DNA from 3 places in the Streptomyces yerevanensis genome. Region 2 is predicted to be linked to each of the others. Evidence: riboswitches for the same ligand, from Rfam matches in the RefSeq annotation. Region 2 holds a riboswitch; each other region holds the start of a gene.
What was found. Region 2 has a riboswitch for cyclic di-AMP ahead of OP79_RS18535 (M23 family metallopeptidase). Riboswitches for the same ligand answer to the same signal wherever they lie in the genome.
Positions count from the first base shown of each region.

Region 1: it holds a riboswitch for cyclic di-AMP, as region 2 does, so the genes downstream of both, OP79_RS46230 (C40 family peptidase) here and OP79_RS18535 (M23 family metallopeptidase) in region 2, are expected to answer to the same signal.
Region 3: it holds a riboswitch for cyclic di-AMP, as region 2 does, so the genes downstream of both, OP79_RS47065 (M23 family metallopeptidase) here and OP79_RS18535 (M23 family metallopeptidase) in region 2, are expected to answer to the same signal.

Region 1 is NZ_JNWJ01000101.1:1,206-11,666, reverse strand. It holds gene OP79_RS46240 (M23 family metallopeptidase) at 1-608, shown strand, start outside; gene pcrA (DNA helicase PcrA) at 647-3,112, opposite strand; cyclic di-AMP (ydaO/yuaA leader) riboswitch at 3,374-3,546, shown strand; gene OP79_RS46230 (C40 family peptidase) at 3,554-4,708, shown strand; gene OP79_RS46225 (hypothetical protein) at 4,804-5,157, opposite strand; gene OP79_RS46220 (C40 family peptidase) at 5,611-6,660, shown strand; gene OP79_RS46215 (LuxR C-terminal-related transcriptional regulator) at 6,675-7,442, opposite strand; gene OP79_RS46210 (ATP-binding protein) at 7,439-8,722, opposite strand; gene OP79_RS46205 (PspC domain-containing protein) at 8,902-10,335, shown strand; gene OP79_RS46200 (hypothetical protein) at 10,322-10,461, shown strand, end outside.
Region 2 is NZ_JNWJ01000016.1:3,468-13,928, forward strand. It holds gene OP79_RS18515 (NsdA family TPR-like regulatory protein) at 1-845, shown strand, start outside; gene lhgO (L-2-hydroxyglutarate oxidase) at 1,053-2,264, shown strand; gene trmB (tRNA (guanosine(46)-N7)-methyltransferase TrmB) at 2,459-3,265, shown strand; gene OP79_RS18530 (PrsW family intramembrane metalloprotease) at 3,314-4,654, shown strand; gene OP79_RS18535 (M23 family metallopeptidase) at 4,748-5,767, opposite strand; cyclic di-AMP (ydaO/yuaA leader) riboswitch at 5,779-5,935, opposite strand; gene OP79_RS18540 (PP2C family protein-serine/threonine phosphatase) at 6,222-7,304, opposite strand; tRNA gene OP79_RS18545 (tRNA-Met) at 7,528-7,601, opposite strand; gene OP79_RS18550 (dihydrofolate reductase family protein) at 7,701-8,846, opposite strand; gene OP79_RS18555 (MarR family winged helix-turn-helix transcriptional regulator) at 8,929-9,444, shown strand; gene helR (RNA polymerase recycling motor ATPase HelR) at 9,501-10,461, opposite strand, start outside.
Region 3 is NZ_JNWJ01000113.1:887-10,604, reverse strand. It holds gene OP79_RS47075 (SGNH/GDSL hydrolase family protein) at 1-511, opposite strand, end outside; gene OP79_RS47070 (DUF6250 domain-containing protein) at 634-1,347, opposite strand; gene OP79_RS47065 (M23 family metallopeptidase) at 1,551-2,477, opposite strand; cyclic di-AMP (ydaO/yuaA leader) riboswitch at 2,480-2,643, opposite strand; gene OP79_RS47060 (alpha-galactosidase) at 2,945-5,044, opposite strand; gene OP79_RS47055 (tyrosine-protein phosphatase) at 5,237-6,034, shown strand; gene OP79_RS47050 (DUF6126 family protein) at 6,074-6,199, opposite strand; gene OP79_RS47045 (helix-turn-helix domain-containing protein) at 6,196-6,822, opposite strand; gene OP79_RS47040 (aspartate aminotransferase family protein) at 6,912-8,318, opposite strand; gene dxs (1-deoxy-D-xylulose-5-phosphate synthase) at 8,315-9,718, opposite strand, start outside.

The DNA.
Region 1 (10,461 bases), on a different contig from region 2:
ACGAGACGACGGCCGCGGCCAGCACGACCGCCGTGCAGCCGGCGACCGCCAACAACAAGCTGGACACCCAGCTCGAGAGCCTGACCGCGGACGCGGACGACTTCGCCGACCGGGCGAGCCGTACACAGGAGCGGATCGACCTCAAGGCCCAGCAGGAGGCCGAGAAGAAACGGGCGGCGGCGGAGGCGGCGCGCAAGGAGCGGCTGCGTCCGAAGTTCGCGCTGCCGGTCGAGCAGCGCGGGCTCAGCGCCTACTACGGCCAGGCCGGCATCAACTGGATGTCCGTGCACTCGGGCATCGACTTCCCCGTCTCGTACGGCACGACGGTGATGGCCGCGACCGACGGCGTCGTCCGTACGGAGTGGAACAGCGCGTACGGGAACATGGCGATCGTGACCGCGAAGGACGGTACGGAGACGTGGTACTGCCACCTCTCCACCTACAAGGTCGCTTCCGGGACCGAGGTGAAGGCCGGCGACCCGATCGCGTTCTCCGGCAACTCCGGCAACTCGACGGGCCCGCACCTCCACTTCGAGGTACGCCCGGGCGGCGGCAGCGCGATCGACCCTCTGCCGTGGCTCCGCAGCCACGGCCTCAACCCGACGTAACCGACCCGCCCCGCCGCGGGCCGCCAAGCCCCGCAGGGCTACAGCTTCTGCACCGGCGCGTATCGCAGCAGCAGCCGCTTCGGCTTGGTGTCCCCGAAGTCGATCGTCGCCTCCGCGTTCGACCCCGTGCCCTTCACGCCGACCACCGTGCCGAGCCCGAACTGGTCGTGGGTGACCCGGTCCCCCACCGCCAGCGACACCACCGGCTTCTCCGTGGCCCCGCCCCGCCGCGTCGCGAAGCCGGAGGCGCCCGAGGCCGCCGACCGCGAGCGGGAGGACGACAGAGAGGCCGCCACGCCCGCCGCAGGGCCGGAGGCCACCGCTCCCATGGAACCCGTCCGCTTCCACTCCAGATGTGTGTCCGGGATCTCCTCCAGGAATCGGGACGGCGGGTTGTACGAGGGCTGCCCCCAGGCGCTGCGCATCGAGGACCGCGTCAGATACAGCCGCTCCCGCGCGCGCGTGATACCGACGTACGCGAGTCGCCGCTCCTCTTCCAGCTCCTTGGTCTGGCCGAGGGCGCGCATGTGTGGGAAGACGCCGTCCTCCATGCCGGTCAGGAACACCACGGGGAATTCGAGGCCCTTGGCGGTGTGGAGGGTCATCAGCGTTATGACGCCGGAGCCGTCCTCTTCCTCGTCCGGGATCTGGTCGGAGTCGGCGACGAGCGCGACCCGCTCCAGGAAGTCGGAGAGCCCGCCCGACGCCTCGCCCTCACCGGCCTCCTGCTCGAACTCCAGGGCCACGGCGGCGAGTTCCTGGAGGTTCTCGATGCGGGTCTCGTCCTGTGGGTCGGTGGAGGCCTGCAACTCGGCCAGGTAGCCGGTGCGTTCGAAGATCGCTTCCAGGACGGTCGCTGGGCCCGCGCCCGACTCGACGACGGTCCGCAGGTCCTCCATCAGCGTGTTGAACCGCTTGACGGCGTTCGTCGAGCGGGCCGCCATGCCATACGCCTCGTCGACGCGGCGCAGCGCCTGCGAGAAGCTGATCTTCTCCCGCGAGGCGAGTGCGTCGATCATCGCCTCGGCCCGGTCGCCGATGCCTCGCTTGGGGACATTGAGAATCCGCCTCAGCGGTACGGAGTCCTCCGGGTTGGCGAGAACTCTCAAGTACGCGAGGACGTCCCGGACTTCCTTGCGCTCGTAGAAGCGGACGCCGCCGACGACCTTGTAGGGCAGGCCGACGCGGATGAAGACTTCCTCGAAGACACGGGACTGGGCGTTCGTACGGTAGAAGACGGCGACGTCGCCCGCCTTCGCCTCACCGGCGTCCGTCAACCGGTCGATCTCGTCGGCGATGAACTGCGCCTCGTCGTGCTCCGTGTCGGCGACGTAGCCCGTGATGCGCGCGCCCGTGCCCGCGTTGGTCCACAGGTTCTTGGGGCGGCGGCTTTCGTTGCGCTCGATGACCGCGTTGGCTGCGGTGAGGATCGTCTGGGTGGAGCGGTAGTTCTGCTCCAGGAGGATCGTCTTCGCGTCCGGGTAATCCTCCTCGAACTGGAGGATGTTGCGGATGGTAGCGCCGCGGAAGGCGTAGATGGACTGGTCGGCGTCGCCCACGACGCACAGCTCGCCCGGGTCGTCCTCGGGGCCGGAGGGCCCGACCAGCTCACGCACCAGCGCGTACTGCGCGTGGTTCGTGTCCTGGTACTCGTCCACGAGCACGTGGCGGAAGCGGCGGCGGTAGTGCTCGGCGACGTCAGGGAAGGCCCGGAAGAGATTGACCGTGGTCATGATCAGGTCGTCGAAGTCGAGGGCGTTGGCCTCGCGCAGCCGCGACTGGTACATCGCGTAGGCCTGGGCGAGGGTCTTCTCGAAGCCGTCGGAGGCCTGGGCGGCGAAGTCCTCCTCGTCGATCAGCTCGTTCTTCAGGTTCGAGATCTTGGCGCTGAACGACTTGGGCGGGAAGCGCTTCGGGTCGAGATCCAGGTCGCGGCAGACCAGGGCCATGAGGCGCTTGCTGTCGGCGGCGTCGTAGATCGAGAACGAGGACGTGAAGCCGAGCTTCTTCGACTCCCGGCGCAGGATGCGGACGCACGCGCTGTGGAAGGTCATCACCCACATCGCGTTCGCGCGCGGGCCGACGAGGTGCTCGACGCGTTCCTTCATCTCGCCCGCGGCCTTGTTGGTGAAGGTGATCGCGAGGATCTGGCCCGGATGCACATTCCGCTCGCCGAGCAGGTACGCGATCCGGTGTGTGAGCACACGGGTCTTGCCGGAGCCGGCGCCGGCCACGATGAGCAGGGGGGAGCCGGAGTGCACGACCGCCGCGCGCTGGTTGTCGTTCAGCCCCTCCAGGAGCGTGGCCGCGTCCACGTGGGGGCGCGGGGCGCCATCGCGGTAGTAGGCCTCCCGGTCCGGCGGCACGTCGAACTTCCCGCCGAACAGATCGTCCGGAACCTGTTCCGGCACGTGCTCGTCCTCGGGCGGCGGCGGGGGTTCTTCCTCGTGGTCCCGCGAGGGCTTGAGGTCCGCCAGGAAGCTGTCATCAAAGAGGCTGCTCATCGCTCTCCGAGTCTAGGCTCCCCCACCGACACCTCGCCGCCGCCCTGAGAACTCGGCCGGTACGACCCTGCCGGGAGCCTGCCGGGATTTCTCTCACCCTCCAGGACCGTCCCGTCACGGTCGGCGACGGATCATGGCACCTGAGGCTAAGGTCACGAAAACGTATCGGACAATTCGCTCATCAACCTTCACAAGAGCCACACGAGTTGGTTAGCTTTCGCAGTGGGCCGCTCGACCCCCACCGGCGAACGTCGCCGGGCCGTGCGGCTCCCGCCGAGTCCGGAACGCCCTCGTGGCCGCCCGGAGCCGGGGACCCACCGACCTTTGGGGTGAATCGGTCCAACTCCCTCAGGGGACAAGGACCGTAGGGCAAACCTTCCGAAGCACACGCCCGAACCCGACAGCTAACTCGGTAGGCGGAGCACGGAAGGAGTCGCCTTCGTGGCGCCACACCGCAAAGCGCGGTCGTCCAGTCCCAAGGGCATACGTACCCCTGCCCTCGCCACCGCCGCTCTCACCTCGGTGGCTCTCCTGTCGCAGACCGCGAACGCTTCGCCCTCCGCGGAGCCGCAGCCCAGCCTCGACGAAGTCCAGAAGAAGGTCGACGACCTCTACCAGCAGGCGGAGACGGCGACCGAGAAGTACAACGGCGCCAAGGAGAAGAGCAGCAAGCAGCGCAAGAAGGCCGACAACCTCCTTGACGAGGTGGCCTCGCGCACGCAGAAGCTCAACGAGGCGCGCGAGGAGCTCGGTACGTTCGCCGCCGCGCAGTACCGCACGGGCGCCGCCGCCCCTGACACCGCGTCTCTGCTGCTCGCGGACAACCCGCAGGACTACTTCGACCAGAACCAGCTGATGGACCGGCTGACCAGCCGTCAGCAGCAGGCCGTCGAGGACTACGCGACGCAGCAGTCCGAGATGACGCAGCGGCGTCAGGAGGCCTCCGAGAGCCTTCAGTCGCTCACCAAGACCGAGAACACCCTGAAGTCGTCCAAGGCGGATGTTCAGCGCAAGCTCGCCGAGGCGCGTCAGTTGCTCTCGCGGCTGACCACCGAGGAGAAGGCGCGGCTCGCGGCGATCGAGCGGGAGAAGCGGGAGGAGGCCCAGCGCAAGGCGGAGGAGCTGGCGCGGCAGCAGCAGGCCGCGGAGGAACAGCGCCGCCAACAGCAGCAGGCCCAGCAGACTCCCGCGCCCTCCACCGGCGCGGGGACCTCGACCGGCACGGGCAGCTCCGCGGGCACCTCGACCGCCAAGGGCGAGAAGGCGCTCGCCTTCGCCCGTTCCCAGACCGGCAAGCCGTACGTCTGGGGCGCGTCAGGACCCGACTCCTACGACTGCTCCGGCCTCACCCAGGCCGCCTGGAAGGCCGCCGGCGTCACCCTCCCGCGCACCACCTGGGACCAGGTCAAGATCGGCACCCAGGTCTCGGTCGCCAGCGCCCAGCCCGGCGACCTCGTCTTCTTCTACGACGACATCAGCCACGTCGGCCTCTACCTCGGCGACGGCATGATGATCCACGCCCCGAAGCCGGGTGCGTACGTCCGCGAGGAGTCGATCTACTACATGCCGATCCACAGCGTGGTCCGCCCGGCATGAGGCACGCGCGCGTGGACCCCTTTTTGGGATGCACGCGCGCGTGAGCCCTTTTTGGGGCTCTTCAAGGGGCGGTTCTTACGGCTCTCCAAGGCCCGTCAGGTCCAGAGCACCGCGATGAAGACGTTCGCGATGGTCAGCCCGCCCACCAGCCCGAACAGGCCCTTCTCCACCTTCTCCTCGTCCCGCTTCACATACACGAGGCCCAGGATCACGATCAGCAACGCCAGCTTGACGCCGATCTTGATGTTGTTGACCGTCTGGTCGTCGGCCTGGTTGAGGCCGACCAGGATCACGCCCGTGACGAGCATCGTGAACGCGCCGTGGAGCATCGCGGGCCCGAAGCGGGCCGTGCCCTCGCCCATCGCCTTCATCTGGGTGAGGAAGCCGCCGAGGAGTGCGGCGATACCGATGATGTGCAGGCCGACGAAGAGATGGATGAGTACGTCCATGAAGCCGGAGCTTAATCGGGGGCTCGTGTACGGCCTCACACCGCCCCGCGCCCCTGGGCGGAGCCCGTACTGCGGAGACTGACGGACCCCGACAGACGCTGACGGACCCATAGCACCGCCGCGCCGCCCGGTCCTCCACAACCCCCGCATCGATCAACGCCCCGCGCCAACTCGACGGCACCAGGCCGGGATCACGGTCACATACGGTCACCGCACGGCTCAGTCCCGACAGTTCCGTACATGGCGTCACCAAGCCCGCCCTCTCAGGTTTAGCGTCCCTCCCCAGGTGACCGGCTCCCCACCGCCGCCCGGGCCAGGGGCGGCAGCCGGGCATCACCGCCGAGAAGATCCGGCGGCGGCCCGCTCCCCCTGTGCGGGCCGCCGCCGGACGCCAGGGGCGTCATCGCTCCGCGGTCGTACGGAAGTTCCCCTTCGGGAAGGAAGTGTGTCCAGGTGGCAGCGCACCGCAAGCCAAGACAGCGCTCGCTCGGCGGCAATACGGCCCGCACAGCCTTCACGATCGCGCTCGCGGGCGCGGCGAGTGCTACCTCCTTCGACGGGGCGGGGCACGCCGAGCCGCGGCTGACACCGGATCAGGTGAGAGCGAAGGTCGACAAGCTGTACCAGGAGGCGGAGGTCGCCACCGAGAAGTACAACGGGGCGAAGGAGAAGGCCGACAAGGCGGAGGACCGGGTGGACTCCCTCCAGGACGAGGCCGCCCGCCGGACGGAGCGGCTCAACTCCGAGCGGGACGCGCTGGGTTCGGTGGCCGCCGCGCAGTACCGGGACGGTGGCCTCGACCCCGCGCTGCGGCTCATCCTCTCCTCGGACCCCGATCAGTACCTGGACGAGGCCGCGTTCGCCGAACGCGCCGGCAGCCGACAGGCCTCGGCAGTTTCGCGCGTACGCGGCCAACTGCGCGAGATCGAGCAGCTGCGCGGGGCCGCCCATGTCGAGCTGGCCTCGCTCAAGTCCCAGCAGGCGGCGCTGAACCGGCACAAGAAGACGGTCACCGGAAAGCTGGGCGAAGCCCGGCGGCTCCTGTCCCGCCTGACGGACGAACAGCGCGCCCGGATCGGCGCGGACGACGCCGCCACGGCCCGCGCCTCACGCTCCGCCCCGCGGGATGCGGGCTCGACCGCCGCGGCTCCCAACTCCCGGGCTGCGGCTGCGATTTCGTACGCGTACGACAAGCTCGGCAGCCCGTACGTATGGGGCGCCACCGGCCCCGACGCCTTCGACTGCTCGGGCCTCATGCAGGCCGCGTACCGCTCCGCGGGGATCTCGCTGCCTCGCACGACGTATGCCCAGATCGACGCCGGCCAGCGCATCCCCCGCTCCGAACTCCGCCCCGGTGACCTGGTGTTCTTCTACTCCAGCATCAGCCATGTGGGCCTCTACGTGGGCAACGGCCAGATGATCCACGCCCCCAACCCTTCGGCCCCGGTCCGCTTGGCCCCACTGGACGAGATGCCGTTCGCGGGAGCTACGCGGGTGGTGTGATTCGCGACTGACGGTCAGACCAGCCGTCGTGCCGTTGCCCACCGGGTCAGCTCGTGGCGGTTCGACAGCTGGAGCTTTCTGAGGACCGCCGAGACGTGGGACTCCACCGTCTTCACCGAGATGAACAGCTGCTTGGCGATCTCCTTGTAGGCGTAGCCGCGGGCGATGAGGCGGAGAACTTCGCGCTCGCGCTGGGTGAGGCGGTCGAGGTCCTCGTCGATGGGCGGGGCATCGGTGGAGGCGAAGGCGTCGAGGACGAAGCCGGCCAGGCGCGGGGAGAAGACCGCGTCGCCGTCCTGGACGCGGAAGACGGAGTCGACGAGGTCCGTGCCGGTGATGGTCTTCGTCACATAGCCCCGCGCACCGCCCCGGATGACGCCGATGACGTCCTCGGCGGCGTCGGAGACGGACAGCGCGAGGAACCGTACGGGCTGCTCGGCATCCGCCATCAACGCGGCGCAGCGGCGCAGGACTTCGACACCGCCGCCGCCCGGAAGGTGCACGTCCAGGAGGACGACCTCGGGCCGTGTCGCCGTGATGACCGAGACGGCCTGGTCGACGTCGGCAGCCTCTCCGACCACCTCGACACCCGTCCGTTCGGTCTGCCCGATCTCCGCCTGGACCCCCGTACGGAACATGCGGTGATCGTCGACGAGGACCACGCGGACCCGCCGACCGGGCCCGGCGTCCGCCGCATCGGGTGTGCCCGCCGGGGCGTCGGGCTCGGCGGCCCCGCCATCGCCCGGCTCGACCGTCCCGGTCGGCTCGTTCGCCTCGCTCATGTCTCCGCCCTCTCCATCTCCAGCTCGACCTCCGTGCCGCCGTCCGGCACGGCGCGCAGCCGGGCTGTGCCGCCGTTGCGCTCCATGCGGCCGATGATCGATTCTCTGACGCCCATGCGGTCGGCGGGTATCGCGTCCAGGTCGAAGCCGGGGCCGCGGTCCCTGACGGACACGAAGACCGTCCTGCCCTCGACCTCGGCGTAGACCTGCACCGCGCCGCCCTCGCCACCGTACTTGGCCGCGTTCACCATCGCTTCCCTCGCGGCCTGCATCTGGGCTCCGATTCTTTCGTCGAGCGGGCAGTCGCCGACGACCACGACTTCTATGGGGACGCCGTGCTTGTCCTCCACCTCCGCCGCGCTGCGCCGGACCGCCTCAGCGAGGGTGTCCGGCTCGTCGGCCTCGTCCTTGCCGGTGCCCTCCGGTTTGTAGAGCCAGTTGCGCAGGTCGCGCTCCTGGGCGCGGGCGAGGCGGCGGACCTCGCCCGCGTTCTCCGCGTTCCGCTGTATCAGCGTCAGGGTGTGCAGTACCGAGTCGTGGACATGGGCGGCCACTTCCGCCCGCTCCTGGGCACGGATACGCATCAGCCGCTCCTCGGAGAGGTCCTGAGTCATGCGTACGAGATAGGGGCCGGCGAGCAGTGCTATGCCGACGAGGACCGCGAGCGCCGCCTGCAACACCGAGCCGAGGTGGGCGGCGGAGCCCTGGAGGACGAATATCCCGGAGACGCCCACGGTGACCAGCAGGACTCCGGCCGCTGAGCGGGCCAGCGTAAGCGTGCGCCGGTGGCGGCCTACCTCCATCCAGCGGGCCCGCCGCGCGTTGTCCGCCTGGCGCCAGACCAGGGCCACGCCCGCGCCGACGAGGACGACGGGCCAGAGATACGCCTTGGTCCCGCCGCTCAGGTCCACATTGCCGACGAAGATCAGGGCGATCACGACCATCGCGAGCAGCGCGACGATCTGGCCCTTGTCGGGCTTGCGGGCGACGAGTCTGCGGCGCCCGTCGGTGGAGGTCTCGGTGGCGAGGGCCGGAGGCCGCCCGGTGTCCACGCCTCCGACGCCGAGCGGCACGAAGAACCAGAACGCCGCATACAGCAAGGCCCCGAGGCCCTCGGCCATGAACAGTCCGACGAAGACCAGCCGCACCCAGACCACAGGCAGACCGAGATGCCCGGCGAGCCCCCGCGCCACGCCACCGAGCCAGCGTCCGTCGCTGCTGCGGTAGAGCTTGCGCGGCGGCCGCGGGTCCTCGACGGGAACAGCTGCGACTTCCGGCATGCCATCGATATTCACACGCGAGGCGGGCCAGGACATCAGGGTCGACCCCCGAGACTCCCCTGATCTTCGAAGCACCGGGCGCCTCGGGGATCAAGGCCCGATGTCTCGGGGACGATTTCAGGGTTCGTCCAGGGTCGTCCCGACTGCCGCCGGACCGCTGCGGCCGTCACCATGGACACATGACAGATCACACGCACGCCGCGACGGGTCCAGGACCCGGCTCCGGCCCGGGCCCCGGCGAGGCTTCGCCCACCGGGCCACGGGACACGGTGCCCGCCGTCGGCGCCCCGGCCACCGCGGGTGAGGAACCGCGCGCGCACGGGAGCCCGCCCGCGCCCGGGGATCCGGTCGTGCCCGAGGTCCCGCACAAGTTCCGGCGCGACCGGCGGCACAAGATGCTGGGCGGCGTGTGCGCGGGGCTCGGGCGGCAGTGCGACATGGACCCGGTGATCTTCCGCATCGGGCTCGCGGTGCTCTCGGCGAGCGGCGGCATCGGCCTCATCTTCTACGGCTTCGCCTGGCTGTTCGTGGCCTACGACGACGAGGACGAGAACGAGCTGCGCAAGCTGCTCACCGGCCGCGTGGACGGCCAGGCGCTGACGGCCGTGCTCTTCGCGCTGGTCGGCTGCGGGGTGTTCCTGTCCATGCTGGGCAACGGCGGGGTGCTCACCTTCGCCACCACGCTCGCGCTGGTTCTCGCGGGCGCCGGTTACTGGTCGCGGCAGCGCGGCGCCCCCGGCCCCGACCCGCTAGCCGCGCAGGCGGCGGCCGACGCACCACCGGAGGCACAGGCACCGCCCGTCCCCGACTCCTTCTCCTCCTGGTGGCGCGACCCCATCGTCAAGGACGGCACGCATGTGGGGGGCACAGGTTATCTGTGGGGCCCGGGTGACACCCGGGACCGGGACATCGCGGCGGCGGTCAATATCGCGCAGGGCAACTACCGCCCGGACATACGGACGCGCGAGCCGAAGCCACGCGGCCCTCGCTGGATCGGCGGCTGGGTGTTCCTGCTCGCCCTGCTGGCGGGCGTCCTCGGCACCGGTGCGACCTGGGACGACCACGCGCTGGGCACCAGTCTCCAGGCCGGCCTGGCGAGCGCCCTCATCGTCTTCGGCACAGGCATAGCGGTCAGCGCGTTCCTGGGGCGTACGGGGGCGGGATCGGTCTTCCTCGCGATCATCACCGCGGTCCTGCTGGCCTGCTCGGCGGCACTCCCGAAGGACATCAGCACGCACTGGGTGCGCACGAACTGGACGCCCGCCGTAGCGGCGGACGTACGGCCGACGTACGAACTCGGCACCGGCGTCGGCACGCTGGATCTGACCCGGATAGACCTCGCCAAGGGCCAGACCCTGACGACGAGCGTCGAGGTGGGCATGGGCCAGCTCAAGGTCGTCGTGCCCGACGACGCGACCGTGAAGCTGAACGTCGACGTGGGCGTCGGCGACATCCAGTTCCCCGGCGACGGAAAGCAGGACGTGGACGTGGCCCCCGGCAAGTATGAGGAACGGACCCTCAAGCCCACGAGCAACACCAAGAACGGCGGCACGCTCGACCTCACCCTCGAGGTCGGCGTCGGACAGGCGGAGGTGGCCCGTGCTACGTCATGACTTCCAGCCCGGCCGACTGATAGCGGGCGTCTTCCTCACGCTCACCGGCATCATCTACGCCGGCGACGCGGGCGGGCTCTGGGAGACCCCCTGGTTCGCGGTGATCCCTCTCGTCACCGGCGGCCT
Region 2 (10,461 bases):
ACGGAGGCGGCGACTGGCGTTCGTCCATGGTGCCCGAGTGCCTACGAGTGGAGGCGGCGCCGCTGCTGCTCGGCGCGTACTCCGACGAGGTGGGCCGGGCGTTGTTCGGCGCCTCGGCCGAACTGACCCGCCTCGCCGGGTGGATGGCCTTCGACACCGGCCAGCAGGAGGCCGCACAGCGGTACTACATCCAGGCGCTGCGTCTCGCGCGCGCGGCGGCCGATGTGCCTCTGGGGGGCTACGTACTGGCCTCCATGTCCCTCCAGGCGACGTACCGCGGCTTCGGCGACGAGGGCGTGGACCTCGCCCAGGCCGCCCTGGAGCGCAACCGTGGCCTGGCCACGGCCCGCACCATGAGCTTCTTCAGCCTCGTCGAGGCACGCGCACACGCGCGTGCCGGCGACGCCCAGGCGGCCGGCGGGGCCCTGAAGGCCGCCGAGGGCTGGCTGGAGCGGGCCCGCGACGGCGACCAGGACCCGTCCTGGCTCGGCTTCTACTCGTACGACCGTTTCGCCGCCGATGCCGCGGAGTGCTACCGCGATCTCAAGGCTCCGCGCCAGGTGCGGCGCTTCACCGAGCAGGCGCTGTCGAAGCCGACGGAGGAGTTCGTGCGGTCGCACGGCCTGCGGCTTGTGGTGTCCGCGGTCGCCGAGCTGGAGTCGGGGAACCTGGACGCGGCGTGTGAGCAGGGCGTGCGCGCGGTGGAGGTGGCGGGGCGGATCTCGTCGGCCCGCACGACGGAGTACGTGAAGGATCTTCTGCATCGGCTGGAGCCGTATGGGGATGAGCCGCGGGTTGTTGAGTTGCGGGAGAGGGCTCGGCCGTTGCTGGTCGCTCCCGCGTAGAGCTGGGTTCCTTCGCGTCTGCCGGGTCTCGGTCGTCTTGCGACTGCGGGTTGTGTGTGGCTGGTCGCGCCCACGCGGCGGAGCCGCAAATCGATACAGCCCCGCGCCCCTATCGGGGCCTGCGGCCCCTCAAGCGGGCGCGCCCTTTCCCAGGTTTGAGCGCGTTGTCAGTGGTGCAGTGCACTATCTAACTGGGAGGTGGGAGTGGTGCCGCGGGTGATCGTTTATGACTGTGATGTGGTCGTGGTCGGTGGGGGGATCGTCGGGCTGTCGACTGCGTATGCGATCACGCGGGCCGCGCCGGGGACGCGGGTGATGGTGCTGGAGAAGGAGCCTGGGCCGGCGCGGCACCAGACGGGGCGCAACAGCGGGGTTATCCACAGCGGGATCTACTACCGGCCCGGCTCCCTCAAGGCGCGGTATGCCGTGCGGGGTGCGGCCGAGATGGTCAAGTTCTGTGCGGAGTACGGGATCGCGCATGCCGTGACGGGGAAGCTGATCGTCGCCACGGAGCGGGACGAGTTGCCTCGGCTGCATGCGCTGGTGCAGAGGGGGCGGGAGAACGGTATTGCGGTACGGGAACTGGGGGCGTCCCAGATCGCCGAGTACGAGCCGGAGGTCCGGGGGCTCGCTGCCATCCACGTCGCCACGACAGGCGTCTGTGACTTCGTAGGGGTGGCTCGGCAGCTTGCGGAGGCTTCCGGGGCGCAGATTCGGTACGGGGCGGAGGTCACGTACATCGACCGGCGTCCCGACCTCGGGGTCGCCGTTCGTACGGGCGATGGTGACGTCGTACGCGCGCGTGTGCTGGTCAACTGTGCGGGGCTGCACTGTGACGAGATCGCTCGTCTTGCCGGGGACGAGCCCGGGATGCGGATCGTGCCGTTCCGGGGGGAGTACTACTCGCTGGCGCGACCCTGGCTGGTGAAGGGGCTGGTGTATCCGGTGCCGGATCCCGCGTTTCCGTTCCTCGGGGTGCATCTCACCCGGGGGATCGACGGGGGTGTCCATATCGGGCCGAACGCTGTGCCGGCGTTGGCCCGCGAGGGATATGACTGGCGGACCGTACGGGCTCGGGAGCTGGGGGCGACGCTTGCCTGGCCCGGGTCCTGGAGGATCGCTCGGCGGCACTGGCGGTATGGCGGGGGTGAGCTGCGGCGGTCGGTGTCCAAGGCGGCGTTTGCCGCTGCTGTGCGGCGGTTGTTGCCCGCGGTGACTTCGGATGACCTGGTTCCGGCTTCCGCGGGCGTCCGCGCCCAGGCGGTCCTTCGGGACGGCACGCTGGTGGACGACTTCCTTCTTCGGGAGGGGCCGCGGACGGTTCATGTGCTGAACGCGCCGTCCCCTGCGGCTACCGCTTCGCTTCCGATTGGGCGTGAGGTGGGGCGGCGGGTTCTGGAGGCGTTGGGGCGGGGGTGACTGCGGAGTTTCTTTCCCCAGCCCCGCCCCTTCCCGAAACTGGGGGCTGCGCCCCCAGGCCCCCCGCCAGGGGGTGGTGGGTCACACGTCGTGTCGCGGCTGCGGGCCCGTCGTGGCTGGTCGCGCAGTTCCCCGCGCCCCTGAAAAGACTGCGGCTTCCCGCACCCAACCCACTCCGTAGAATCAGAACCACTGTGTCTGAACGTCAAAACACCGAAGAGTCCCGCCGCCCCCACCCCCGCGCCAAAGGCGAACCCCGCTTCCCCGACGGCCCTCGCCCCGACCCCGCCGGCTCCCACTTCGAGCGCCGGATCCGCAGCTTTCAGCCGCGGCGGAGCCGGGTCACCCAGGGGCAGGCGGACGCCTTGCAGCGGCTGTGGCCCAAGTGGGGGCTGGACATCGACGGGCAGCGGAAGATCGATCTCGCGGAGCTGTTCGGGAACGACAAGCCCGTCGTGCTGGAGATCGGGTTCGGGATGGGCGAGGCCACCGCGCGGATGGCCGCCGACGATCCCGACACCAACATCCTCGCCGTCGACGTGCACACCCCGGGCCAGGGCAACCTCCTCAATCTCGCGGACCAGAAGGGTCTGTCCAACATCCGGGTCGGCAACGGCGACGCGATCATCCTGCTCAGGGAGATGCTCCAGCCGGACTCCCTGAGCGGCCTGCGCGTGTACTTCCCGGACCCCTGGCCCAAGAAGCGTCACCACAAGCGCCGCCTGATCCAGCCGGACTTCCTCACCCTGGCCGCGTCCCGCCTCAGGCCCGGCGCGCTGCTGCACTGCGCCACGGACTGGGAGCCGTACGCCGAGGTGATGCTCGAAGTCCTCACCGCACACCCGGACTTCGAGAACACCCGACCGGACGGCGGTTATGCGCCCCGCCCGGACTTCCGCCCGCTGACCCGTTTTGAGGGCCAGGGCCTGGACAAGGGACATGTGGTGCACGATCTGCTGTTCCTCCGCGTGCCATCCAGCATCACGCGCAGCGCCACGTGAGCCCGGCACCATCGCCAGCCAACCCCCTCCCTGGTTAGGGTCGATGCCGTGGCCACCAGTCCCCCGTATCCGGCGTACCCCCCGCCCCCCGGCACCCCCGCCGGAGGCACCCGGCGGCATACACACTGGTGGCGCCGCAAGTGGGTGCGTTACGGCGCGCTGACCACCCTGCTCGCCCTCTCCGGTCTCGTCATCCTGGCCCTGGTCCGCGAACAGACCGGCACCGAAGGCTTTTTGGTGGGCTTAGGCCTCGCCGTACTGCCCGTCCCGCTGCTGATCGCCGCGTTCCGCTGGCTGGACCGGGTCGAGCCGGGGCCCTGGCGGAACCTGACGTTCGCGTTCGCCTGGGGTGCCTGCGCGGCGGCGCTGATAGCGATCGTGGCGAACAGTTTCGCGACGCGATGGATAGCGACGGCCACCGCGGACCCGTCGAGCGCCGACACGATCGGCGCGACCGTCATAGCACCCGTCGTGGAGGAGAGCGCGAAGGCCGCCGCCGTCTTACTCGTCTTCCTGTTCCGCAGACGGGACTTCACCGGGATCGTCGACGGCGTGGTGATAGCGGGGGTCACCGCGACCGGCTTCGCGTTCACCGAGAACATCCTCTACCTCGGCACCGCCTTCGGCACCGACCAGCTGAGCGGCGGTGACGGCGGCATCGCCTCCGTCACGGCCGCCACCTTCTTCGTACGCGTGATCATGTCGCCCTTCGCGCATCCGCTGTTCACCGTGCTCACAGGCATCGGCTTCGGCATCGCGGCGCTCTCCGCGGACCGCCAGCACATACGACGCGTACTGCTGCCCTTCACGGGCCTGTTGCTGGCGATGGGCATGCATGCCCTCTGGAACGGCTCCTCGACCTTCGGCACGTACGGCTTCTTCGCGGTGTACGCGGCGTTCATGGTGCCCGCGTTCGGCCTGCTGACCTGGCTGGCCATCTGGACCCGGCAGCGTGAACTCGGCACGATCCGCACCGAACTGCCCGCGTACGCCATGGCGGGCTGGCTGACCGTTCCCGAGCCGTTCGTGCTCGGCTCGATGAAGGCGCGGCGACTGGCCCGTGAGTACGCCACGCATCACGGCGGACGCGCGGCGGGGCGGGCGGTCGCGGAGTACGAGGCGTACGCGACATCGCTGGCGTTCCTGCGCCACCGGGGGCGCCGCGGCCGTGCGAGCACCGATTTCGTCGTACGGGAGCGGGAGTTGCTCCACGAGCTGTGGGCCCGCCGCGAGCTCGCCCGCCCCGCGCTGGCGTACGCGGCCCGGGCGACGGCTCCCCTCCCGGTACCGCCGCCGTGGCCCGCGTACGGGAACACGTACGGGAACACGTACGGGCAAGGGTCGCCCTACCCGGCGTACGACCCGGCCTACAACCCCTACCGGAACTAGCCCGGAACCAGGCCGGCACCAAGAAAAACCAGGACGCCACCCGCTTCTCGTCCGAAAGCGGATGGCGTCGAAGACCTGGTACCTGGTCGGGACTTACGGGTTGAGCCCCTTGCTCCGCAGCCACGCCGCCGGGTCGATTCCGTCGCCGCCCGCCGTCTTGACCTCCATGTGGAGGTGCGCACCGGTGACGTTGCCGGTCGCACCGACGCGGCCGATGACCTCGCCCGTGCTGACCTTCTGGCCGACACTGACGCTGATCGAGGACTGGTGGGCGTACCAGACCTCCGTACCGTCGTCGAGCTTGAGCTTCGTGAGGTAGCCGTACGAGCCGTTCCAGCCGGCCTCGGTGATGGTGCCGCTGTGTACCGCCTTGAGCGGCGTACCCGTCGGGGCGGCGAAGTCCAGGCCGGTGTGGGTCCCGGAGGACCACAGCGCGCCGGACTGACCGAAGGTCGAGGTGATGGTGTACGAGGACGTGGGCAGCGCGAAGCTCTTGGCGAGCTCGGCGAGGCGCTCTGCCTCGGCCTTCTGCCGGGCCTCCTCCTCCGCTTTCTCCTTGGCGGCTTCGGCCTTGGCCTTGGCCGCTTCCCGCTCCTTGGCCGCCTGCTCGGCGGCCTTCTTCGCGGCGGCGGTCTCCGCGGCCCTCTTGGCCTCGCGGTCCACCTGGTCCTGCTGCCGCTCGGCCTGGAGGACGATGCGGGCGCGCAGGGCCTCACCCGCGTGGGAGTTGCCCTGCTTGGCGTCCGCCGTGGTCAGACCGGCCTGGGTGAGCGGCGTAGTGGAACCGGCCTCTTCCTCGGGCTCGTCGTCCGAGATCAGCGGCAGGTCGGGCAGAGTGATGGAGACCGGCGGCTTGCCGGTGTTCGCGCTGGCCATACCGCCCGCGCTGACGGCCGCTATGACGCCGACGCCCAGAACCGTCGAGCTGCGTGCGAGGCCTCCGCCGCGCTGCTTGCCGACGCGGTGCCTGCCGCGGATGGGCTTGAGGGAATCCTCTGTGGGGTTCCACTCCTCCCAGGTCTCCTCGTCCTGGCGTTTGCCGTAGCCGAATGAGTCGGGCTGCTGCTCATCCGGTGCGAACGAGGTCTGGGGGGCAGGCCGGTTGGACGCCACGTAGGCGCACTCCTTTCCTTCCTTGTCGCCTACCGGGTTAGCTGACGGGTTCGGAGCAGGAAGGTCTCCTACGCGCGTCACTCACGGTGTCTCCACCGAGAACAACGCCCGATTCACCCCAAGTTGGTGGTTCCCCGGTTCCCTTGCGGGATTCGGCGCGTGCGCACGGAGCCGACTCTTGTGCCGGCTGGGACGACCGCGCTGCGTTATCGAACGTTAATAGAGGCAGGCACCGGATTCCAAGCTGTTCTGGAGATTCGTTGGCGGCCTTGGCCTGGACTTTCAGGTCATGAGCGGGATGAATCGGGCGAGTTGACCGCGACTCGGAGGCAATTCACCGCTGTGACTTCTGTTGACAATGTTTCAGTTGCTAACCGGAGTGAGTTGACTCAACTACTACCGGTGATATTGAGGCCCTTCAGGCATCAGACCCGGGGCGATTCAAGAATCCGCCTCACGGCCTCCTGACCGCCAGCAGCGCCATGTCGTCTGTCGCGCCCCCGACTCCCGTGTGCCGGACGACCTCCTCCACGAGCGTGGCGAGCAGCGCCCGAGGGCCTCGGAAGGTCCGGCCCGCGAGGCACCGGGCCGGGTCGAAGAAGACGCCGTGCCGGTCCCGGGCCTCGGTCACCCCGTCCGTGTAGAAGAGGAGGGTGGCCCCGCCGGGGAACGGGACCTCCTGCGCACGGTCGGGCCACGGGCCCAACTCGCCCATCCCGAGCGGCAGTGCGGGGTCCTCGGCCCGCAGCGTGTCCAGCGAGCCGTTCCCGTACAGCAGGAGCGGCCCCGGGTGACCGCGGTGGACGAGGCGTACGACAGCGCCAGCGTGCGGGATCTCGGCGAGTACGGCGGTGGTGAAGCCCTCGACCGCCTCGAGGCCGCCGCGCCGGGCGGCCTCGCGCACCAGCGCCCGCTCCAGCCGCTGCGCCACCGCCTCCAGGGTCGCCTCCTGCTCGGCGGCCTCCCGGAAGGCCCCGATGAGCACGGCCACGGCCGCCACCGCGCCCATGCCCTTCCCGCGTACGTCCCCGACGACGAGCCGTACGCCGTGCGGGGTGTCCTGCACGGCGTACAGATCGCCCCCGATGAACGCGTCCGCCTGCGCCGCCTCGTACCGTGCCGCGATGTCGAGCCCGCCGATCCGCTCGGCCGGCTCGGGCAGTACGGCGCGCTGGGCCGCCTCCGCGATCTCGCGCGCGGAAGCGAGACGTTTGTCACTGCGGCGTACGAGACGGTTGATGACAAGGGCCAGCACGGCGACCGCCGCCGCGGTGGCCACCTCCGTGGCCGCTCCCACGTCGAAGGAGCCCCTGATGTGCAGCAGGGACAGGGAGGCAACGGCCACGACTCCGGTGCGCAGTGTGTTGGCGAACGTGGAGAGGGGTGCGGCGATGAGCGGGGCCACCGTGAAGAAGGGCACCGCGGTGAAGGGGGGAGGGGTGAGGAGGTCGTAGCAGACGCCCGCGACGATCAGCAGCACCGGGAGAGCCCGGACGAGGGTACGGACGTACGCGGCGCTCCGCCCGCCGGTCTCCATTTCTCCGGGCCCCACCACTGTGTCTCCTGCCCTTCACCGCGCTCTGTCCAGTTTCCCGGCGAGTGGTCGGGGAGCGACCTGTGCGGGCCGAGTGGGTGAGCGGGCCATCGGGGACAGGAGGACCGTCGGGAACACCGGGAACACCGGGAACACCGGGAACGCCGGGAACGCCGGGAAAAACACTCAGGGCCGGAACCCGTAGGTTCCGGCCCTGAGTCTTCAGTAGCGGGGACAGGATTTGAACCTGCGACCTCTGGGTTATGAGCCCAGCGAGCTACCGAGCTGCTCCACCCCGCGTCGGTAAGACCAGTGTACGCCATCCGCGGGACGCTCAGCACACGGTTTTTCGCTCCCTGCTCTTAACCGGTCCGCTGCTCTCAGCCCAGCCGGTCCCTGTCACTGGCCGAGCAGATGGCGGTTGGGCTCAGCGGCCCGCTCCCCGTATTCCGGGAGTACGACGACATCGACGCCCTGGGCGGAAAGCAGACCGCTTCCGTCGGCGGACGGCACGAACGTGTCGGGCTCGCGCCAGGCGGTGACCACGCGGCGTACTCCTGCTTCGAGGATCAGCCGGGCGCAGGGCGCGGGCCGGGAGGCGCGGCGGGCGCAGGGTTCCAGGCTGCTGTAGACGGTGGCGGTGGGAAGGCGCGGGTCGGCCGGGTCGAGCTTGGCGAGGGCGGCCTCCTCGGCGTGCGACACGGGGTCGGACTCGCGGGAGTAGCCGCGGGCCAGTTCTGTGCCGTCGGCCGCGACGACGACCGCGCCGACGCTGAACGCGGTCCGCGAGGGCGGGCACCGGTCGGCGAGCTCGCAGGCGAGCTCCAGCCAGTGCCGGTCGGCGGCGGAGGCCAGCCCGCCGGCACCGGGCGCCGTGGGTACGTACCGCATGAGCACCACGTCGCCCACCGGCCGCGTCTCCACGAGCCGCATCCGGTTGCGCACCCCGCCCGGGTAGCCGCCGGGTCCGAACAGCCGAGGTGCGTCCGGCTGGCCCACGAGGAGGGGCGTGAGGGCGAGCTGCAACTCGTCCGCGAGGCCCTCCTGGAGCAGCTGCGTGTGCACGCGTCCGCCGCCTTCGACCATGAGTCGCCGTACGCCTCGTACGTCGTGAAGGTGCTCGAGTACGGCCGTCCAGTCGAGCTCCGGTCCGACGGGGACGACGTCGACGCCCAGTCCGCGGAGGGCCGCTGTGGCTTTCGGGGCGCCCTTGTCCGTCGTATAGACGATCTTCTCGCCGCCCGTGGACCAGAAGTTGAGGGCCGGGTCCAGGTCTCCGCTGCCACTGACGGTGACCTTCAGCGGGTACTCCGGGCTGCCTTCCGCGAGCCTGGCCGCGCGCCGCTCGGCGGAGTTGACCAGGAGGCGGGGGTTGTCGGCGCGCAGGGTGCCCGCGCCGACCAGGATCGCGTCGGACTGGGCCCGCACCTCGTCGACCCGGTCGAAGTCGGCCGGGCCGGAGAGCCGCAGCCGTTCGGGGCCGGTGTCGTCCAGGTAGCCGTCGAGGGAGACGGCGGCGGACAACAGGACGTAGGGGTGGGGCATGGGGCGTACTCTCCGCTCGGCTCGGTGCGTCTGCTTCGGGCGATGGTGGTTCAATTTTTAAACAGTACCTACACTGGGTGGCATGACGACCCGCTGGCTCACCCCCGACGAGCAACGCGCCTGGCGCGCGTACATCGCCGCCTCCCACCTTCTGGAGGACGCGCTCGACCGGCAGCTCCAGCAGGAGGCCGGTATGCCGCACCTGTACTACACGATCCTGGCCACCCTCTCCGAGACCGACCACCGATGTCTGCGGATGACGGATCTCGCCGAGGCGCTGAAGATCACCCGCAGCCGGCTGACGTACGCCGTGACGCGCCTGGAGAAGGACGGTCTCGTACGCCGTGAAGGCTGCCGCATGGACAAGCGCGGGAGCCTCGCGTTCCTGACCGACGAGGGCATGGAGGTGCTGGAGAGGGCGGCGCCGGGTCATGTCGAGATGGTGCGCACCGCGCTCTTCGAGCACCTCACCCCGGAGCAGGTGGGGCAGTTGGAGGAGATCTTCACGGGGGTCGCGGGGGCGCTCCAGGGGGACGGGGGTCAGCCCGCGTCGGACGATCTGCCGTGGCGGCGGCGCTCGTCCACCCAACTCACATAGGCGACCCGGTTCACATGGGCGGCGGGCGTTCGTCCGGCGTCAGGTGTTCGTGAACGTCAGGTGCTCGTGAGGACGACGAGCTGCTGGGTCGCCCGGGTCATCGCGACGTAGTGGTCGACCGCTCCTTCGATGCCCTCGCCGAACTTCTCCGGGTCGATGAGGACGACGAGGTCGAACTCGAGCCCCTTCGACAGCTCCGGGGTCAGGGAGCGGACGCGGGACGACGGCGTACGGAATGTCGTACGGAATGTGGGGTCGCCGATGACGCAGGCGATTCCGTCGGCGTGTGCGGTGAGCCAGGTGTCGAGGATCGAGCTCAGTTCCGAGGCGGATCCGTGGACGACGGGGACGCCGCCGCTGCGGATGGAGGTCGGCACGTTGGCGTCCGGGAGTACGGCTCGGATGACCGGTTCGGCTTCCGTCATGATTTCTTCCGGCGTCCGGTAGTTGATGCTCAGGGAGGCCAGGTTGATCCGGTCGAACCCGATCCGCTCGAGCCGTTCCTGCCATGACTCCGTGAACCCGTGCCTGGCCTGGGCGCGGTCGCCGACGATGGTGAAGCTCCGGGACGGGCAGCGCAGCAGCAGCATCTGCCACTCCGCGTCGGTCAGTTCCTGAGCCTCGTCCACGACGATGTGCGCGAACGGGCCGGCGAGCAGGTCCGGGTCGACGGTGGGCGCTTCGGACTCGTCGACCAGGCTGACCTGGGCGTCCTCGCCGCGCAGCATCCTCACCAGGCCTTCGCCGTCGTCACCGTCGGCTCCGGAGTCGGCCACCGCGTCGACCAGGTTGTCGACGACCTGCGCCATGCGCTCGCGCTGGGCGGCGAGGATGGCCTCGTACCGGCTCTTGCGCCGGGCCGTCTCCGGGTCGCCGAGCCGCTGCCGTGCCGCGTCCAGGAGCGGCAGGTCGGAGACCGTCCAGGCCTGGGGGTCCTCGCGCTGGAGCTTCTGTACGTCCTCGCGGCTGAGCCAGGGAGCGCACATCCGCAGGTAGGCAGGCACCGACCACAGGTCT
Region 3 (9,718 bases), on a different contig from region 2:
GGTCGTCGTTCCAGGCCCGCCGGTCCTGGATGGTCTTCAGCGACCACAGGTCCAGTACGGGACACCCGTACCGGTCGGCGACCGCCCGCACATGCCCGTTGTATGTGGCGATCTTGCCGCGCAAGTGCTTGAGCACGGGCATGTCACGGGTGTCGAAGCCGGTGGTCACGAGCACCGTGCCGACTGCCGACGTGAGTTCGGCGATGGCACGCTCGAAGCGCGAGGCGACCTCGTCGGGATCGGTGCCGGGCCGCAGGATGTCGTTGCCGCCCGCGCAGAAGGAAACCAGGTCCGGCGCCAGCTCCTTGGCCTGCGAAAGCTGGTCCTCGACGATCTGGTCGAGCAGCTTCCCGCGTACGGCGAGGTTGGTGTAGTCGAAGTCGCCCTCGGGCCGCCGGTCGGCGAGCAGCACCGCGAACCGGTCGGCCCAGCCGACGAGCGCCCCGTCGGGGCCGGGGTCGCCGACGCCTTCGGTGAAGCTGTCCCCCACCGCTACGTACGACCCGATCACTGATCTGTTGTCATTCTTCGAATCGTCTGCCACGTCGGCCCATGATTCACCTTTCGGTGTGAGCTACGCGACCGTAGGAAGGGGTTGACGGGCGGTGAGATAAGCCACGCGTCAAGTCTCGGTCAACTCGGAATACGCAGCGCCCACACCCGGAAGTCCGTGATCTGGAAATGGCTCCACACGGTCCGGAAGGCGAAGTGCCCACTCGTGTACGGCTCCGGGTCGGCGTAGTCGAAGACGAGCCGCCCGTTGTTCCACCACTGGACGGTCGAGCCATGCGAGAGGATGCGGACGTGGTGGGGCCGGTTCGCCACCAGCAGGGGTTCCGTGTAGTCGTGGATCAGTGGCCGGACGCCCGCCTGGCCGACGTAACGGCGCAGCCGCGTGGTCGTGTTGTAGTTGGCGCCGTAGCCCGAGTAGTACGTTTTGAGGTAGTCGTACTCGTCGAGGGCGCCGCCGCGTTCGGTGGCGAAGAGGTCGTCCGGGGAGCGGACGTCGACGGCGTTCCAGAAGTTGTTGAGGTCCGACACCCGGTCGTTGACACCGCTTGCGGAGACAGGTGTGGCGGTGTACTCGATGACGTACGGCCCCGCGAGCTTCCGCTTGAACCAGACCGTGGCGCCGCTCGGCACATCGATCTCCATGACCCCACGGGAAGCGGTGACGCTGCCACCGTCCTGCAACTCCGTTGCCCACTGCCCCAGTCCGTGCCGGAAGTCGTCGCGGGCGATGAGCCGTCCTCGGTGGCGCACCGACGCGCTCGCGGTCTGCGCGGGGGCAAGGGCCGCGAGTGCGGCACCGGCGGCCAGGGCTCCGAAGGCTCTGCGGGTCGTCATGAAGCGTCTCCTTGGCTGGCGTACGACGGGGCGAGCGGGTCTCGCGCAGGTGCATAGAAAGCGCTTGCCGCAGATCACTTTGACGCCTGGCCGCTGCCGCTGTCGACCCCTGCGGACAAGCCGAAGGCCGGACCCGGGGATCAGGGGTCCGGCCTTCGGCGCGAGAGGAGACGCGATCCGCTCGCGGTGGTGCGCGGGTGGCGTCAGACAGAGACGCCGTGCGAGCGCAGGAACGCCAGCGGGTCCACGTCCGAGCCGTAGTCCGGCGTGGTGCGGATCTCGAAGTGCAGATGCGGGCCGGTGACGTTGCCGGTCGCACCGGAGAGACCGATCTCCTGACCCGCGGTCACGGACTGCCCAGCCGAGACGGAAAGGGACGAAAGGTGGGCGTACTGGGCGTAGTGGCCGTCGCTGAGCTGGATGACAACCTGGTTGCCGTACGCGCCGCCCCAGCCGGCGGAGACGACCGTGCCCGCACCCACGGCCTTGAGCGAAGTGCCGGTCGCGGCCGCGAAGTCGACACCGGTGTGATAGCCACTGGACCACATACCGCCCGACATCCTGTACGGGGTGCTGACGGTCGCGCCCTCGACCGGCATGCTGAAGCCGCTCGAACTGCTGGGCGCCTCGGCTGCCTTGGCAGTCGGTGCCTTCTTCGCGGACACCTGGGGGGCCTCGGCCGCCTTGGGAGCCTCGGCCGCCTTCGACGCCTTGGCCTCGTTGCCACCGGAAGGCGCGGCGGCCTTCTTGCCGATCGTCAGTTTCAGGCCCGGGTGAATGAGTCCCGGGTCACTGCCGACGACCTGACGGTTGTCCTCATAGAGCTTTTTCCAGCCACCGCTGACATTCTGTTCGCGGGCGATCCCCGAGAGAGAATCGCCTGCCCTCACTTCGTACGTCCTGGTCGCGGTCTTCTTCTGAGTGGCGACAGGAGCGGACTCAACAGCCTTCTGGGAAACGGATTCGGCCTTGTCCGGAACAGACGCGGGCACGCTCTGCGGAGTAGCGGCATGTGCGCCGGCCGCTCCCAGCAGCGGAAGTGCGAGCGCGGCGCCACCGGTTGAGGCAACAGCGATCGAGCGGGTGAAACGCGCGGACTTCGGGCGGCGGTGCTTACCCTTCGCGGGCATGACGAATTCCTCTCCGGCGCCTACGAGGTGAGCTGTCGGGTGCGAGCTGGAGATGCCCGGCCACGCTTTCGCGCGGCTTTACCCCAAGCCTGTTCCGGAGACCAGAACAGGCGCTGTACCTGTGGGTCCCCCGCTCCTGCCGTGTACGGATCGGTGTGCGGATTCCGGGCGGCGGCAGGATTAGGCGTCCGTCCGGATTGGTGGCGAACGTAAGCGACCAAGACGCACAGGGACAAGCTTTGGGTTTCCTATGTGCCCCATTCTCTTGATCCTTGACCGAAATCGCCGTCACCCTCCGTTAACCACCGGTCTTCCACCTTCCTGAAATCCCTTGTAAACACCCTTGAATTACGTGGACATGGCGACAGCGCACCGTCACGAATATGACGCTGCTCACGCATCACTAATTCAGGAGTCCCTATTTCAGAGCGAGTTGGAATGAAAGCGCTCCAATACGGACACAACCCTCAGATGCGACACAGGCGGAAAACTGCCGCATCCAGGTCACCGCGCAAGCCGGTCCGCAGTCCGTGATGCAACAACACGGCACCTCTGTACACTTCGCCCGTTTCGAGGCATTCGTACGCGGCCGCCGGGTCGAGCCCTCGCAGCCGTACGGGCGCCACGGGCTCGCCGTAATGCTGAGCCTGGAGCCAGGCAAGGACGACGGCCTGGTCCTCACGGACGTACTGCACGGCGCTCAGCCCGCCCTCCGGCGCCCGCAGCCGGTAGAGGTCGCCGCGTTGCACGACGGGCCGGATCTCCTTGTAGAGCGCCACCCAGTCCCGCGCCTCGGCGAGCTCCTCGCCACTCCACTCGGTCAGGTCGCCACCGACCCCGAGCACTCCGGCCATGGAGCTCACAAAGCGGAAGCGCAGCGAACTCACGCGTCCGTTGAGCTGATTGTTCGGGCTGTCGGTGACCCAGGCGGCCATGGCCCGCGCCGGGTGGATCTGGCTGAAGCCGTGCTGGATGGCGAGCCGGTCGAGCGGATCGGTGTTGTCCGAGGTCCACACCTGGTCCGTACGCGCCATGACACCGAGGTCGATCCGGCCGCCGCCGCCGGAGCAGGACTCGAAGGCGACACCGGGGTGCGCGGCCCGCAGCCGGTCCAACAGGCCGTACAGGGCGTGCACATGGTCGATCCACAGCCGCTGCGGGTACGCCTCTCCGGGCCAACCGGCGTCCGTGAAGCAGCGGTTGAAGTCCCACTTCACATAGTCGATCGGGGCACTGGAGAGCAGCCCGTCAAGCTGCTCCCACAGGTACTCCTGGACGTCTTCGCGCGCGAGGTTCAGTACAAGCTGATTGCGGAGCTCCGTACGCTTTCGTCCTGGTTGATACTGAATCCAATCAGGATGCGCCCGATACAACTCACTGTCCGCATTGACCATTTCCGGCTCGACCCAGATCCCGAACTGCATGCCCAGGGCGTGCACGTCGTCCGCCAGGGGCTTGAGTCCGGCCGGGAAGCGGTCAGGGTTGGGCGTCCAGTCCCCGAGCCCGGCCCGGTCACTGGTGCGCTTTCCGAACCAGCCGTCGTCGACCACGAACAGCTCCACGCCCATCGCCGCCGCCCGCCGGGCGAGTGCCCGCTGCTGCTCCTCGGAGATGTCGAACTCCGTGGCCTCCCAGGAGTTGTAGAGCACCGGCCGGTCCTGGTCCGCGTCCGGGATCACGTACGCCCGCTGGTACGCGTGCCAGGCCCGGCTCGCCCCGCCGAAGCCGTCATCGCTCCACAGCCCCGCGAAGACCGGCGCGACAAAGCTCTCCCCCGGCTCCAGCCGCACCAGGCCGGAGTCGTCGTACCCGGCGCCGCCGGTGATCTGCACGCGCGCGTCCGGGAGTTGGGCCACGGCGATCCGCCACGAACCGGACCACGCGAGCGCGCACCCGTACACCTCGCCGTGCTCCTCGGTCGCCGTGCCCTCGACGTCCAGCGCGACCCACGGCAGATGCTGGTGCCCGGTGTGCCCGCGCCGACTGCCGATGACCTGCTCACCGTAGGTGAGGTCCGTTCGTACGAGCTGAGACTCGGCCGCCCAGCGCCCGTGCGTCTGCGACAGCCGCCAGCCCTCACGCTCCGGCAGCGTCCAGGTCGCCGAGTCGGCGCGCAGGACCTCCAGGGTGGGCCCTTCGTTGGTGAGGGTCACCCAGCGCTCGACGACATCGGTGGCGGGGCGCATCCGGTAATGCAGCGTGATGCCAAGCCCGGAGTCGGAGAACCGCAGCCGCAGTTCAGCCCCATCCGCTTCGCCGGATTCATCCACTTCGTACGCCTCGAAGCGCCACTCCGTACCGCGCCGTTCGTCCGTACGCACGGACAGCGCCGGCCGTACGAAACGGGGGCCGCCCTCGACCGGGTACTCCTCGCGCCCGTCGAGCGGGGACTCGAAGCCCCGGTACTCCGGCCCGGGACGGGCGGCCAGCGCCTCGGCGTCCGCGAGCGCGATGCGCGGGCCCCAGTGCAGATGCAGCAGCTCGTCCTGGTCCGTGAGCCGCAGGGCATAGCTGCTCGTGGGCCCCGAAAGCAGCCACGTACGACCGTCTTTGCCGATCTCCACCATCAAGTCCTCACAGATCCGAACAAGCTCGCTCAAGCACAACATCATCGCAGGCGCCCTCACCTCGTCGGCACCGCCTGTGGACAACGCACCGGCACCGCCTGTGGACAACTGATTGGCCTACGAATCCATGTCGTATCGTCGAGAGCGCGCCCCGCCGACAACAGCGTCGGCCGCCGACTGGGAGGAGCCCCCGTGACGCAGCAGGTCCCGTCGACCGAGCCCGAACTGGCCGGAGTGCGCAACTTCCGCGATGTGGGTGGCCTGCCGACCGAGGACGGCCGACGCGTGGCGCCCGGACTGCTGTTCCGCAGCGGCCATCTCGCGCACGCGACCGAGGAGGACGCCGCGTTCCTCGCCTCACTGGGCCTGCACACGATCTTCGACTTCCGCAACCAGGCGGACAAGAAGCTGGAGGGGGAGGACGTCGAACTGCCGGGCGTACGGAACGTGAACCTGCCGCTGACCGATCCGGCACACGGCGCCGAGTTCTGGACGATGGTCCGCGACGGCGATCTGGACCAGCTGCGCTCGATCCTCGCGGACGGCAAGGCGGCGAACCGGATGATCGAGTCCTACCGCTCGATCATCAAGGAGCGCACTTCCGAGCACTCACGAGTGCTGCACGCGATGGCCGAGGACAGCGTGCCCGCGCTGATGCACTGCGCGGCGGGCAAGGACCGCGCGGGCCTGTCCATAGCCATCACGCTCCTCGCCCTCGGCGTCGAGCGCGAGGCCATCGTGGCGGACTACCTGAAGTCGAACGCCCCCCACCGCCGCTACAAGGTGCGGCGCAGCAGCTCCGCGTCCTCGGCGTACTCCCCCGAGGTGATGGAGCTGCTCAGCCCCCTCTTCGACGCACGCGCCGAGTACCTGGCGGCGGCGTTCGACACGATCGAGGAGACCTGGGGCGACGTCGACACCTACCTGGAAGAAGGCCTTCACGTGACCCCGAAGACGCGGGAGCGGCTCCGGGAACGCTTCCTCGACTGACCGCCCGACGAGCTGACCACACGTCGGCCGACCCGATGCCTACTGGTTCTGCGCGCCGAGCGTGAACAGCAGGTAGATGAAGGCCGCGAAGAGGTGTCCCACGGCCACGTAGATGATGAGCCGCACCCACAGAGCACGCGGGAACTTCTCTTCCATGTCCCTCATGAGGTCGCTCCCGGGGTCGACGGGCCGAGGCACAGCGCGGCCGTAGGGCTCTGCAGCAGAGTGTGTACGAAGAGCAGTTCGACACTGTCCCGGTCCGCGGCGGCGATCCGGTGCGGGGTCAGCGAGTCGAAGTGCGCGCTGTCTCCGGGCGCGAGCGCATGAGCGGTGTCTCCCAGCCGCAGACGCAGCCGTCCCTTGAGGACGTACAGCCACTCCTCGCCGGGGTGGACGCGCACGATGTCGCCCTGCGCTCCGTACGGGACGTGCACGCGAAGGGACTGCATGCCGCGCCCTGCCGCGCCGGCCTGCCAGTACGTCCAGCCGCCCGCCTGCGTGGGTTCCATGTCGGCGGCGCGGACGACCGCGTCCCGTTCGGGGGCCGTCTCGCCGAGCAACTCCGAGACCGTCGTACCGTAGGTACGGGCGAGCGCGAGCAGCATCGGCAGCGAGGGCTGGCGCCGCCCGGTCTCCAGACGGGAGAGATGGGCGGGCGACAGTCCGACGGCGCGGGCCGCGGCCTCCAGGGTGAGTGAGGCGCGGCGCCGCAGCTCACGCAGTTGCGGCGCGACGGCGGACAGCTCGGCGGACGGCTCTTCGGCCGCCCCCGGCTCAGTGGGGCTCATGCCTCCATTCAGCCGGAGATTTGCCTCATCGGCAAACTTCTTGCCTCAGAGGCAAAGGCTCGGAATGCACCGGAGGCAGCGCGACACCCCTACCTGTTGGCCACCGCCTGCTTCACCAGCGTCTTCCCGAAGTCCCACATCAGTCCGCCGCCGTTGTGGGCGTCGTCCATCACGTCGGTGAAGGCGTCCACGAACCGGTCCACGTCCCGTTCGCCGATGATCAGCGGCGGAATCAGCTTTATCACCTCCAGGTGATCGCCCGAGACCTGCGTGAGGATCCGATGCCGCTGGAGCAGCGGTACGACCACCATCTGCGCGAACAGCCCCTTGCGCGCCGCCTGCAACATGGTCCAACGGCTGCGCAGCTTCAGCGACTTGGGCTTGCCGAACTCGATGCCGATCATCAGCCCCCGGCCGCGCACCTCACTGAGCAGCTCGTACTTGTCCACGAGCGCCGCGAGCCGGGACTTCAACTCCTCTCCGGTGGCACGGGCGTTGGCGACGATCTCCTCGTTCTCCATCACGGAGAGCACGGCGAGCCCGGCGGCCATGGCCTGTGCGTTGCCCCCGAAACTCGCGGAGTGCACGAGGACGCGGTCCATCGACGAGTAGACCTTCTTGAAGATCCAGTCCCTGCCGAGGGTCGCGCCCACGGGCACATAGCCGCCGGACAGCGCCTTCGCCACACACACCAGGTCGGGCTCGACGCCGTCCTCGTGCTGGTAGGCGTAGAAGTCCCCGGTTCGGCCGAGCCCCGTCTGCACCTCGTCCGCGATGAGCAGCGCCTTGTGCCGGTGCAGCAACTCCTGGGCAGCGCGCAGATATCCGGGCGGCGACTCGTGCACGCCCTTGCCCTGGATCGGCTCGACGATCAGCCCGGCGACGTCCCCCTTCCTCAACTCCCTTTCCAGTACGTCCAGATCACCGAGCGGCACCGCCGTGTCGGGCAGCAGCGGTGCGAAGCCGTCGCGGAAACCGGACTCACCGTTCACGGACAGCGAGCCGGTGGTCAGCCCGTGAAAGGCGTGCGCGCAGTAGAGAACGCGCGGCTTCCCGGTCGCGTACCGGGCGAACTTCAGCGCCGTCTCGACCGCTTCCGTACCGCTGTTGCCGAAGAACACCCGGTCCAAGTGCGGGCTGTGGATGAGGAGTTGTTCGGCGAGGAGACCTGGCAGGGGCTGGCAGTCGAAGCGGGTGAGGTCGGCGAGCGAGGCGTCGAGGACGTCGTGCAGCGCCTTGCGGACGACGGGGTGATGGCGTCCCAGGCCCATCACCCCGAACCCGGCGAGCATGTCCAGATAGTCGTTGCCCTCAGCGTCCCAGAAGTACGCGCCTTCGGCTCGCTCGTAGTACCTGTCGAAGCCGATGGTGTGCAGCATGCGCGGGAGTTGGTGATTGAGGTGCCGGGCGTGCAGCTCGTAGCGTTCACCTGCCCGCCCGGCGAGTAGTTCGCCGAGGTCGAAGTCCCCGGACTGCGAAGAGGGTTCCGCGGTCATTCCTGTTTCTCCTTGGACATGGGCTCCTTGGCGGCGAGTTCGGCCTCCGTGACGGCCAGGCTCGCCTCCTGGGTCGCCAGTCCCGCACTGATCCGTCCCGCGATCTCGACGGGTGTGAGACCGATGTCGGCCAGCACCTCTCCGCGCTTGGCGTGCGCGAGGAACTGCTCCGGAATCCCGAACCGCCGTACGGGCACGTCGACTTCGGCATCGCCGAGCGCGAGAGCGACCGCCGCGCCCACGCCGGCGGCCCGGCTGTTGTCCTCGACGACGGCGACCAGGCGGTGCTCGGCGGCGAGCGGAGGCAGCGCAGGATCGACGGGCTTGACCCAACGCGGGTCCACCACCGTGCAGTTGACGCCACGCGCTTCCAACAGCTCGGCCGCCTGGAGACACACCGGCGCCATCACACCGACAGCGACCAGGAGCACTTCGGGCTTCTCGCCCCGGTGCAGGACGTCCAGACCGCCCACCCGGCCGACCGCCTCGATCGACGGTCCCACCGACTCCTTGGGGAAGCGCAGCAACGTCGGCGCGTCGTCCACGGCCACCGCCTCACGTAGCTGGGCCCGCAGTTGGTCGGCGTCACGCGGCGCGGCGATTCTCAGCCCCGGTACGACCTGCAGGATGGACATGTCCCACATGCCGTTGTGCGACGGCCCGTCAACTCCGGTGACTCCGGCCCGGTCGAGTACGAAGGTCACGCCGCAGCGATGCAGTGCGACATCCATCAGTAGCTGGTCGAAGGCGCGGTTGAGGAAGGTCGCGTACACCGCGACGACCGGATGCAGTCCGCCCGTCGCGAGCCCGGCCGCGGACACCGTGGCGTGCTGCTCGGCGATGCCGACGTCCCACACCCGGTCGGGGAACCGCTCCGCGAACTTCGCCAGGCCCACCGGGTGCAGCATGGCCGCCGTGATCGCCACGACGTCCTCGCGCTCCTCCCCGATCCGTACGATCTCGTCGCCGAACACCGAGGTCCAGGCAGGTCCGTTGGAGGGCGAGAGCGGCTCGCAGGTGAGCGGGTCCATCACGCCGACCGTGTGGAAGTGGTCCTCCTCGTGGGCGAGCGCGGGTTCGTAACCACGCCCCTTCTCGGTGAGGCAGTGGATGAGTACGGGCCCGTGGAACCGTTTCGCGCGCCGCAGCGCCGACTCGACGGCCCCGACGTCATGCCCGTCGATGGGTCCTACGTACTTCAGTCCCAGGTCCTCGAACATGCCCTGTGGCGCGAACGCGTCCTTGAAGCCCTTCTTCGCGCCGTGCAGCGATTCGTAGATCGTGTTCCCGATGACCGGCGTGCTCAGCAGCACGTCCTTGCCCCAGGCCAGCACCTTCTCGTAGCTGTCGGTGGTCCGCAGGGTGGCGAGGTGGTTGGCGAGGCCGCCTATGGTCGGCGA